2 linked regions of the Prochlorococcus marinus XMU1406 genome follow. The protein of the gene in region 1 interacts with the protein of each later gene in a pairwise test. Links are inferred from orthologs where the notes say so. Each region holds a gene or a part of one and is shown on either strand. Other genes may lie near its edges.

The links. The genes of interacting proteins can lie anywhere in the genome.
Region 2: the proteins of rlmN (region 1) and ftsZ interact in binary tests that used the Escherichia coli proteins (3 or more experiments, as listed by UniProt). The link is inferred for Prochlorococcus marinus XMU1406 from one-to-one orthologs.

Annotation. Positions count from the first base shown.
Region 1 is NZ_JAAORG010000003.1:327,520-332,618, forward strand. Bases 1,076-4,000 are described here. They hold rlmN (23S rRNA (adenine(2503)-C(2))-methyltransferase RlmN), read right to left. Parts: upstream 3,099-4,000; coding sequence 2,052-3,098; downstream 1,076-2,051. Other genes in these bases: HA149_RS08245 (HEAT repeat domain-containing protein), read right to left, coding at 1,076-1,838; HA149_RS08250 (hypothetical protein), read left to right, coding at 1,864-2,031; HA149_RS08260 (high light inducible protein), read right to left, coding at 3,128-3,280; HA149_RS08265 (DNA-directed RNA polymerase subunit beta'), read right to left, coding at 3,335-4,000. Outside these bases: HA149_RS08230 (ferredoxin), read right to left, coding at 1-317; HA149_RS08235 (DUF1257 domain-containing protein), read right to left, coding at 327-719; HA149_RS08240 (DUF2997 domain-containing protein), read right to left, coding at 706-921; more of HA149_RS08245, read right to left, coding at 1,071-1,075; more of HA149_RS08265, read right to left, coding at 4,001-5,099.
Region 2 is NZ_JAAORG010000003.1:190,287-195,423, reverse strand. The notes cover bases 751-3,713. They hold ftsZ (cell division protein FtsZ), read right to left. Parts: upstream 2,809-3,713; coding sequence 1,693-2,808; downstream 751-1,692. Other genes in these bases: HA149_RS07330 (hypothetical protein), read right to left, coding at 3,710-3,713; HA149_RS07335 (cell division protein FtsQ/DivIB), read right to left, coding at 2,988-3,713; panB (3-methyl-2-oxobutanoate hydroxymethyltransferase), read right to left, coding at 763-1,536. In the rest of the region: radical SAM family heme chaperone HemW, read left to right, coding at 1-82; HA149_RS07355 (DUF3721 domain-containing protein), read right to left, coding at 248-460; more of HA149_RS07330, read right to left, coding at 3,714-4,120; HA149_RS07325 (D-alanine--D-alanine ligase family protein), read right to left, coding at 4,131-5,137. UniProt on the Escherichia coli protein: Essential cell division protein that forms a contractile ring structure (Z ring) at the future cell division site. The regulation of the ring assembly controls the timing and the location of cell division.

The DNA.
Region 1 (5,099 bases):
ATATCCCTATCAAGGCTATTTTCTAAATCATTTAATTCTTCAAACTTAACCCAGTGAATACAATCAACAGGGCATGTATCCATTGCCTCTTGTATAACATCAACACTATCTCCATCTTGTCTAATTGCTCGACTTCTACCATGAAATTCATCAACTAAGAAGGTGTTTGAAGCAACGTGTACACAGTATTTACATCCTATACATTTAGCTTCATCAACCCAAACAGCTTTTTCTGCTAATTGACCACCTAAGACTGGTTCAAAGCCTGTGATTTCTATATTTAGTGAAGCATTATCAAATGGATCGGTTAAATCCATAATATGAGATTAGTTATCCCACTTGGTTAAAACCAATTCAATAGAACCATCATTTTGATTTTTTTGTTCTACGATTTGATAACCATCCTCTTTTGTTTTGGAAATAATTGTTTCGTAGGCATACATTTGAGTAACTTTAGAGATAAATCTTTCTACTGGAAGCTCAAATTTCCATAGATCTAGGTCAGTAACTAATTCATATGAATTTGAATTATTGTCCCATTTAAATCCAACTTTAGTATCGCCAGGCAGATTCATGCTTATATCAACGGCTGTAAACTTGCCTCTAAAGCCCTTAACAAATTTCTCTTCTTGGTTGATAATGTAACCAAGATTATTTAAGGCTTTAATTAATGGCTCTGCATCTTTGAGCTGTGTTTTAATCGTACTAAAGTGTGACATTAGATTCTTGGTTGAATTGTTTTAATTTTTCATTTTGATAAGAGATGAAAGCATCAGATGTTTTATTCTTAACTGTTACTTTACCAAGAGCGTTTTCAAGATTTCTTGTAGCTTCGTTGCATGAACTACCAGTAAATCCTTCTACTGTCTCTTCAACTCTTCCATCTTGATGAATTTTGAATCTCAATGTTTTTTGAGGCATTAAATTCAGTACTAAGTACTTTTACTTTATATAGAATAACGAAATTTTTTTGTTTCAGTTGGTACAAGTTAATTAATTTTAATTTTTATATTGAATATCTAATAAATAAATTTTTTCAGTAGGTTGATGATAAAAAAAAATAAAAAAATTTAGTTATAAAAACCTTGCATCCCCATTGAATCTAAGGCAGTTTTTGCTTCTTCCATAACGGAAGGTTCTTTATCGAAAAGAGCTATCTTGGTACATTCATCAATGAAAATTTCCTGAAATGAATTATTTAATTTTTCGTACAATCTACACAAAGACCAAATACAATTACTTCTCACACCAGATTCATTATCTATTTTTAAGCTTATCAAAAGTTGTTCTGCTGCTAATTGAGCGTTCTCAAAAGAAACATTTCCAATTTCAGCTAAAGAACTAGATGACCACAACCTAACTGCAGCTACATCGTTCTTCAAAGCATTTATTAATGGATTCAAAACAATTTGATTATCATAATTAGCTAAGCTCCATGCAGTCGCTCTTCTGACATAAGCATTATCGTCAGTCTCCAAAAGACGGACAAGTTTCTCCACCGCGCTGGGACATGGATTACGACCTAAAGCATATACCACACTCATTCTTTCAACAGGACACGGTTGATCAAGTAATGGTAACAAAAGTGGAAAAGATCTTGAATCTCTATATTCACAAAATATTCTTAAGCCCTGTATTCTCTCTTCTCTGTTACCTTTAAGCATTTTTAATGCTTCATTGCATTCTTGAGTTATGTTTAAACCTTTTGGAAAAGAATCTTTATCAATTTGCTCTAAAGGATCTATTTCAATTTCTAACGCTAATTCTCTCGCTAAAACATCAGGATCAACAGCTATATCAACTAAGCTTTCTTTATTAGAGTCCTTATTTTTTGTCATTTTAAAAATAAAAAAATATTAATTTATGGGAGCAGGAGACATCATATCTCCTGGCAACCAAATTCTTGCACTAACTGCAAAAAAGGCGATCCCAAAAAGTGAGACAATAGCGAAAGGTAAGATTTTTGTCTTAATAAAACCCAAAGTTATTAAATTAATTATCACAATAATAACCTGTTTAAGAGACTTTTAAAAAATTTTTATTTGATAATATTATTTATTTTTTGCATTTTGTCTTAGCTGACCACAAGCAGCATTTTTATCTAGACCTCTGCTTGTTCGCAAGCTAACTGCTATACCATTGTTTATAAGTCTAGATTTAAATAATTGGAGATTCTTTAGAGAGGTTCGTTGAAAATCAACCTCGTCAATTTGGTTATACTGAATTAAATTTACGTGACATTGAAATCCTTTTAACAAATTACTTAATTCATAAGCATGTTCTAATTTATCATTCACCCCACTTAGCATTAGATATTCAAAACTTACCCTGCGACCAGTATCTCTTACAAATTTCTTACAGTCTTCGATAATATTTTTGATCTCATAGTTTTTGGCACTAGGAATTATCGTTTCTCTTGTTTTTTGGTTTGAAGCATGTAGGCTAATTGCTAATGTAAATTGACAATTACCTAAAACTTGAAAAGACTTTACTGATAATCTACCTATCATTTTTGGAATAGCTACTGTACTTACAGTTATCTTTCTCTGACTGATCTGGAAATCTTCGTTTATAGATTTAATTGATAAAAGTAAGTTATCAATATTCAATAAGGGCTCACCCATACCCATGAAAACTATATTAGTCACTTTTCTATTCATTTCATTTTCGATAAATAAAATTTGATCTAAAATTTCACTTGTTTTTAAAGATCTCTTCAAACCTTCCTTACCAGTTGCGCAAAATTTGCAATCCATTGGGCAACCAACTTGACTAGAGAGACAAGCAGTTAGTCTTTTTTCAGTTGGTATACCAACGCACTCAATACTTTCATTATCGTCTGTAGACAGTAACAACTTTAGAGTACCATCGTCAGCTAAGTTTCTTTCTTGAATACTTAGCTCACTTACTTTAAAACCATCGTCTTTTAACTTCTTTCTAAAATCTAAAGGTAAGACTTCTATTTGATCAATATTTTTCTTCTTGTTTCTATAGTTATAAATCCAATTATAGATTTGGCGACCTCTAAAAGGAGCCTGACCATAATCTATAGCCACATTTTCTAAATCTTTCACACTACTTCCAAGAAGATTTTTCAAATTATTTTGTATTTAGTGCAAAACTATTTTCACCATAACAGCAAACCATGTTTTAAGAAAAATTCTGTAAGAATAAGAGCAATAAATCCGATCATGGCCATCCTGCCATTAAGTCTTTCATTATAAAAATGAAATCCATAACGAGGTAATTTTCTTTTAGGTACAATCTCTGGCTTAATCATTGCTTGCAAATTTAAATATATATTCTAGTCGCTAAAAATGATAATAGATAGATTTTATTCATCAGAAAGAAGGCCCTCCTCTTGTAATCCCTCCAGTGCAGCAGGATCTGGTAATTGATCTTCAGAAAATTGATTTTCAGCATTAGGTCTTGCGAATGCAGCAAAATTACTCGAAGTAGGATCGATTCCATGTCGGTTTCTCGTTGTCTCCAAATCTTCATCACTAGGATCATCAAGTATTGCAGTAGAGCTTACGGCAGGTGATTGTGGCATATCAACTGTATAATCTGGCCTTAAATTCTGTGCTCTTCTGTAGCCACCAGATTCTTCTGCAAGGATATCGGGGTGAGGACCAGCCTCTGAGGATAATTCCTCCACAAAACCGCTAAAACCAGTACCTGCAGGAATTAATCTACCGATAATAACATTTTCTTTTAAACCTCTTAACCAATCAGATTTACCTTCAATCGCAGCTTCCGTAAGAACCCTTGTTGTTTCTTGGAAAGATGCTGCTGAAATAAAGCTATCTGTGTTGAGAGAGGCTTTAGTAATACCCAACAAAACAGGAGTAAATTCTGCTGGAGCTCCTCCTGTGATTGCCATTGCTTGGTTAGTATCTTCCACTTGCCTCATCTCTATGAGTTCACCAGGCAAAAGAGTAGTATCCCCGGCATCTTCTATACGGACTTTACTTGTCATCTGTCTAACAATAACTTCAATATGCTTATCATCGATTGATACACCCTGAGACTTATAAACATTTTGTACCTCACTGACCATACTTCTTTGTAGTTTTGAGATAGATTCTCGAGCTGCGTCTATTAAAGGTTTTTGATCTTTTAAATCATTAAAATAGCAATCTAATAGTTCATGAGGATTAATTGGACCATCAGTCAAAGATTCTCCCCCTGATACTTGTTGTCCATCACTGACCATTATATTTTTTCCAATTGATAGTTGATATTCATTAATCAAATCATCTTTTTCAATGACCGATAAAGAAACTGATTCTTCATCATTACCTTGTTTAATCTGAACAATTCCAGATTTTTTACATAGAATTGCAGAGTCTCTGGGTCTCCTAGCTTCTAATAACTCTTCAATACGAGGCAATCCTTGTACGATATCTCCAGTTTTCTGCCTCTCAAAAACAAGTAAAGCTAAACCATCTCCCCTAAGAACTAAATCTCCGTCTTCAACATGTAAAACTGAATCAGGAGAGACCATATAAGGTCTGCCAAGTCTTAAAGTTACTGAACTATTAGAAATTTCTTCTATTTCACCACAAGAAGTTGATTTTACAGAATTACTAATAGGATTACCATCCACTACACGATCACCAACTTTTACTAATGCTTTATCACTAATTTTAATTTGAATTTTATCTTGTTCTCTTTCAACAATTAACCTTCTTATAGGCTCATCGTCAACAACTTTTGGTAATTGAATCAATCCTTTTTCTTTACAAAGAATTTGAGTAGTAGCTATTACATCTCCTGCTTTTACTAATTGGTTATTCTTGACTTGCAGTTCTGTATGTGTTGAGCCATGACTGGAGTCAGATATAGTATCTCGTCTTACAAGAATAGACTCCAATATTACTAAGTTTAGTCTATTGATTGATGCATCATTTTTATCTTCAATCGACTCAACGTCAATAGTCATTTGAGGAGTAGCATCATAGCTTTCAATGCTTAAATGTGTTCTAAGCAATTCAACTCCTTCAACTGATTTTATTAATTCACCGTCTTTATAGGTAAGCCTTTGGATAGCTTTTAAGCCTAAATGTGGTCCTTTTTCCTGCTTAACATGTGATAGT
Region 2 (5,137 bases), 140 kb from region 1 along the record:
AAGTGAGCCTAATGGAATGGAACTAAGCAATCAAGTTCTTGTTGCATTGTTTAAGTGGTGGGATGACATTAATTTAGATTAACAATGCCCATTTTGTCATGGCTAAAACTATTGCCATCACTTGTTTTATGGGAATTACAGATAATAAAATAAATTCCCTCAAAAACTTCTTTAACAAAAGGTGAAGCAAATTTCGGCAAAAAATTAATTCTAAGTTGATAAAAATTGGAGAGATTAAGCACTCGTTTTAATGGTTATGTTTTTGCATACTACATGGCATCCATTTATTTCCCATTTGATGAGCTCCTTCGCAACCAAATTTATAGGCTTCTTTTTCTGCCTGTTCTCTGGTATCAAATAACATTGGCATTTTCATTTCTTTTTCTGCTGGTTTATTTGAACATCCCAATGTAAGAATTATCATCGAAAGAAAAGGAATAAGAGAAATAGAGTTTTTCAAAATCAAATTATTAATCAAAGGAATATAGTCTTAAATATCTTTTGAAATTTGTAAAAAATAAATTTTGAAACAAAATCCATCGATTGACAGTAGATCTAAATTACAGGTTATAACGACTCTCTTTTTAAATGTCTATTAATACATTCCTTTTGCTTTTATTAGTTATTGCAAACTATACAAACTTATTTTTAAATATTAAAAATAGAAAAAAATGAAATGATTAAAAGATAATATATATCCTACTAAACCTATGGAAATACAATGTTCCTAAGGAATTAGACTTTATGACAAAATGGGGTTTATTAGTTAAGCCTTTCAGAGTCTACCCATTCTTTTAATTTATCCTTAAATAATTTCTTTCCTTGGATAATCGGTTGGCAAAATGGTGGTTGATCATCATTGAGGCCTAATAAATCTGCAGTAACTCTTACTTGGCCATCGCAATAATTACCTGCACCGATACCTATTATGGGAATTGTTAAAGAATTTTGTATTTCTTTAGCAAGCAAATCAGGAATATGTTCAAGAACTATTGAAAAACACCCTAATTCTTCAAGAATTGAAGCCTCTTTCTTAATTTTTTCTTGGCTTGCTAAGCTTTCTCCTTGTTTTTTTAATCCAATATTTAGATAGCTTTGTGGTGTAAGACCTATATGACCCATAACAGGGATTCCCATTCTTATTAATCTAGAAATAACTTTCTGTATTTCTGGTTCAGCTCCTTCTATTTTTACAGCTTTTGCATAAGTGCTTTGTATGATTTTCCCTGCATACTCAACAGCTTTATCCTCACCACATTGGTAAGTCAGAAAAGGCATATCTGAAACGACTAAAGGTTGTTCCTCAATTTTCTTCTTAAATCCTCTTGAAACAGCATTCGTGTGGTAAATTATGTTTTCTAAAGTTAATGGCAATGTCGATTTATATCCTAAGCAGACCATTGCTAATGAATCTCCTACTAGTACGAGATCAACATTTGCTTGTTCTGCGATAGATCCTGATATGGAGTCCCATGCAGTTAGTGCAATGATTTTGCGAGATTTTTTTTTATAATTAACTAGGTCTGAAGGTAACATAATAAATTTATGTATCTTTTTTAATCAAGAATTGCTAATATGTTTTTGACTCGGCCTTTCGCGGTTTTAACGCCTAAACCTGGTCAGGACCGGAAGGTAGCAGCCACAAGGGATGCTTGAGGCAGGCGAGATAACCGAGTCACTCTATTTTACCTTTTAACCTATATCTTTTTTATTCTGCCTTAATCTCAAGAACTCAGGAATACTGGCTCCCGATTCTTTATTGTCTGAAAAATTATATAAGGGTTGATTAGATAATCTATTTTTTATTCTTTGCTGATTTAATGGTTGGGATGTTTCAAATCCTGTAGCAATTACAGTAACTTGAATCTCCCCTTCCATTGCCTCATCAACCACTGCACCAACAATAATATTTGCTTCTTGATCAACAACATCATAAATAATTTCAGATGCGGAGGTCATATCTTCTAAAGTCATGTCTTTGCCACCGGTAATATTTATAACACAGCCTTTAGCTCCATCAATTCTAGCTGCTTCTAGTAAAGGACTATTCATTGCTGCCTGTGCTGCTTCTAAAGCTCTCGACCTTCCTGAACCAATGCCTATTCCGAGAAGAGCAGTGCCTGCTTCCGTCATGACTGATCTTACATCTGCGAAATCAACATTAACTAATCCTGGGCAAGTAATTATGTCACTGATACCTTTGACGCCCATTCTTAAAACATCATCAGCATTCCTAAATGCTTCTTGAAGGGGAGCGCCAGCAATAACGTCTTTTAATCGGTCATTTGGAATAACTATAAGAGTATCAACATTTTCCGCTAGTCTTGCAATTCCTTCTTCTGCTTGACGCATTCTTCTTTTCCCTTCAAAAGAAAAAGGTTTGGTTACTATCCCTACTGTTAAAGCACCACTTTGTTTAGCTACTTCTGCAACTACCGGAGCTGCTCCCGTACCGGTTCCTCCACCCATTCCAGCGGCTATAAAAACTAGATCGGATCCCTCTAAAGCTTGTTGAAGCTCTTCTTTAGATTCTTCTGCAGCTTTTTGCCCAATACTTGGATTCCCCCCTGCACCTAAACCTCTAGTAAGATTTTGTCCAAGTTGGACCCTACGCTCTGCAGAAGACTGTAATAGGGCTTGTGCGTCGGTATTGAGGACTCGAAATGAAACTCCTTCTAAGTCACTATTTATCATTCTATTGACTGCATTACTGCCACCACCACCTACACCAATAACTTCTATTTTGGCGTTTTGGCTTGGAAGGATTTCTTTCGATTGATCAAAGTTTGGATTGTTACCGAAGCTCATCTCTTAATAGGAATCTAATACTAGTATTGGCTGCATTATGAACTTACTGAGCTCATCTGTAGGAATTTGTTGACGAAAATCCTAAAAATATTTATTTATTAAATATTTTGTTTTGAATGCAAAACCCATATCAACACTACAATAATTAAAAAAAATTCTTCAAAATTCTTTTTCAAATATTAGGGTTTGAACACTTTTATTTTTGGTTTATTTGGATTAGTCAAGTCAATATTATCAATTTTATTTGAAAAGCTATTTTTCTTAAATTCATTTTTTAGGTTATTCATTATTTGCAATTGATAGTTAATTAAATTTGGTTTAGATCCTAAAAATATTGTTTTTAAATGTTTTTCCTCAACAGTTAGAAATCCATCGGCAGAAAAAGTTATTTTAACAATCTCAAATTCATAATCCTCAAGAGCAATGAAAATTTCAGATAATATTTTTTTAAATTCTTCTTTCCATCCAAAAACTTGTATGGTTAATTTTTTCAAATTGTTTTCTTCCACATTTTGTTTATTTATAAAAATTCCATCTTTATCAATGAAGCCTAATATTTTTTCATCGTTAAATATTCTTTCGCCGTAAGCTATTGGAGTTGTTGTATTGATAATAACTTTCAAACCAAAAGGAAATAATTCTCTGTTTAGCGAAACATTCTTGAGAGATAAATTTTGTTTTAATTCTTTTTCTAATAAATTAGTTTTAATAAAAATTAATCGGATGGGTAATTCTAAAGATGAATTATTTACTAAATCATTCTGCGAAAATAATTGACTGCCATAAATCCTAATATCTTGAATATCAACTTTTTTAAGAGTTTTTATGCTTAATAAGGTTGTTAAAAATAAAAATGAAATTAGAAAAAAAAAGCTTCTATTTTTGACTGGTTTTTTGTTTTTCACAAATCACATCGAGCTTTTTCCATCAATTGGTCCATCCATTTTCTCGCCTGCTCTGCATCTGAAAATGGTACATCCATCTCTTTCCCATCGCCTACTAATCTTAACCTGCACTTGCCTTGAGATTCAATTGTTAGAGGAGCTTCTCCTGAAGTTAGTGCCATTAATTCAACTAACTCTAGTTTCTTGATTGTAAAACTATCTTTTTCTTCAAATTTACCAGCTTCAAATGCGCTCCACTTTAATTCCCCATCTTTTAAAGACGCTGCGCCTGAACTATCTAACTTGCACAGTTCAGAATCACTCGCCCAGCTTCTGAAAAGATTTTGCCTTCTTCTTTCTAACCATCCAAGTGCAGTTAATAAAATGAAGATTAAAAGTAATGGTAACCAAAGAAGTCCATGCAACATTTGAGTTAAATTACAAATCTAAAGATATATCTACCAGTTTAGCCACAAGTTGTTCAATTTTTAAACCTGAAGCTTTCCAAAGCATTGGAAACATACTCTGTCTTGTAAATCCGGGAATTGTATTTATTTCATTTAAAAAAATTTTATTAGTAGATTTTTCTAAAAAGAAATCTACTCTTGCAAAACCGAAAATATTTAGTGCTCTACAACTTTTAATAGCAATTTCTTTAATTTCTTTTGTGATCTTAGAATCTATTTCGGCTGGGATAATTATTTTATTATTTGAGTAATATTTTGAATCGTAATCATACCATTCACTTTCGTAATTTACTTCGCCTATCTCAGAGCTTAAAAGTTTTGAATTTCCAATTATTCCGCATTCAATCTCCCTTACCTCTAAACCTTCCTCAATTAAGATTCTTGGATCTATTTCCCAAGCTTTTTCTAATGCTTGTAATATTTCTGATTCATCTTTGACTTTTGAGATGCCAAGAGATGATCCAGAGTTAGAAGGTTTAACAAAAACAGGAAAATTTAATTTTTTTAAAATTTCACTTATTAAATTATTTTTTACTTCTTTATCTTTGAAATCTTCATTTTGAAAAACTAGATAATTAACTTGTGGAAGTTTAAGATTTGAGAAAATTGTTTTCATCAATATTTTATCCATTCCAAGTGCAGATCCTATAATTCCACATCCGACTAAAGGTTTCTTTGTGAATCTCAGTAAGCCATGAATTGAACCGTCTTCGCCATTAAATCCATGTAAAAGAGGAAACCAAACATCAACATTTTGAAATTCAATTCCTTCCAAGAAGTTAATTTTTTCTTGATTAAAAATCTCTTGCTTTTTTGTTTTATTATTTTCAATTTCACCAATTAGTATTTTTTTTGAATTATCACTATCAAGCCAATCGCCATATTTGTTTATGTAAAAGGCTTTAACTTCAAAGCGTTCTTTGTTTATTTCCGAATTAAATGCTTGAAACACTGTTTTTGCAGAGGATATCGATACTT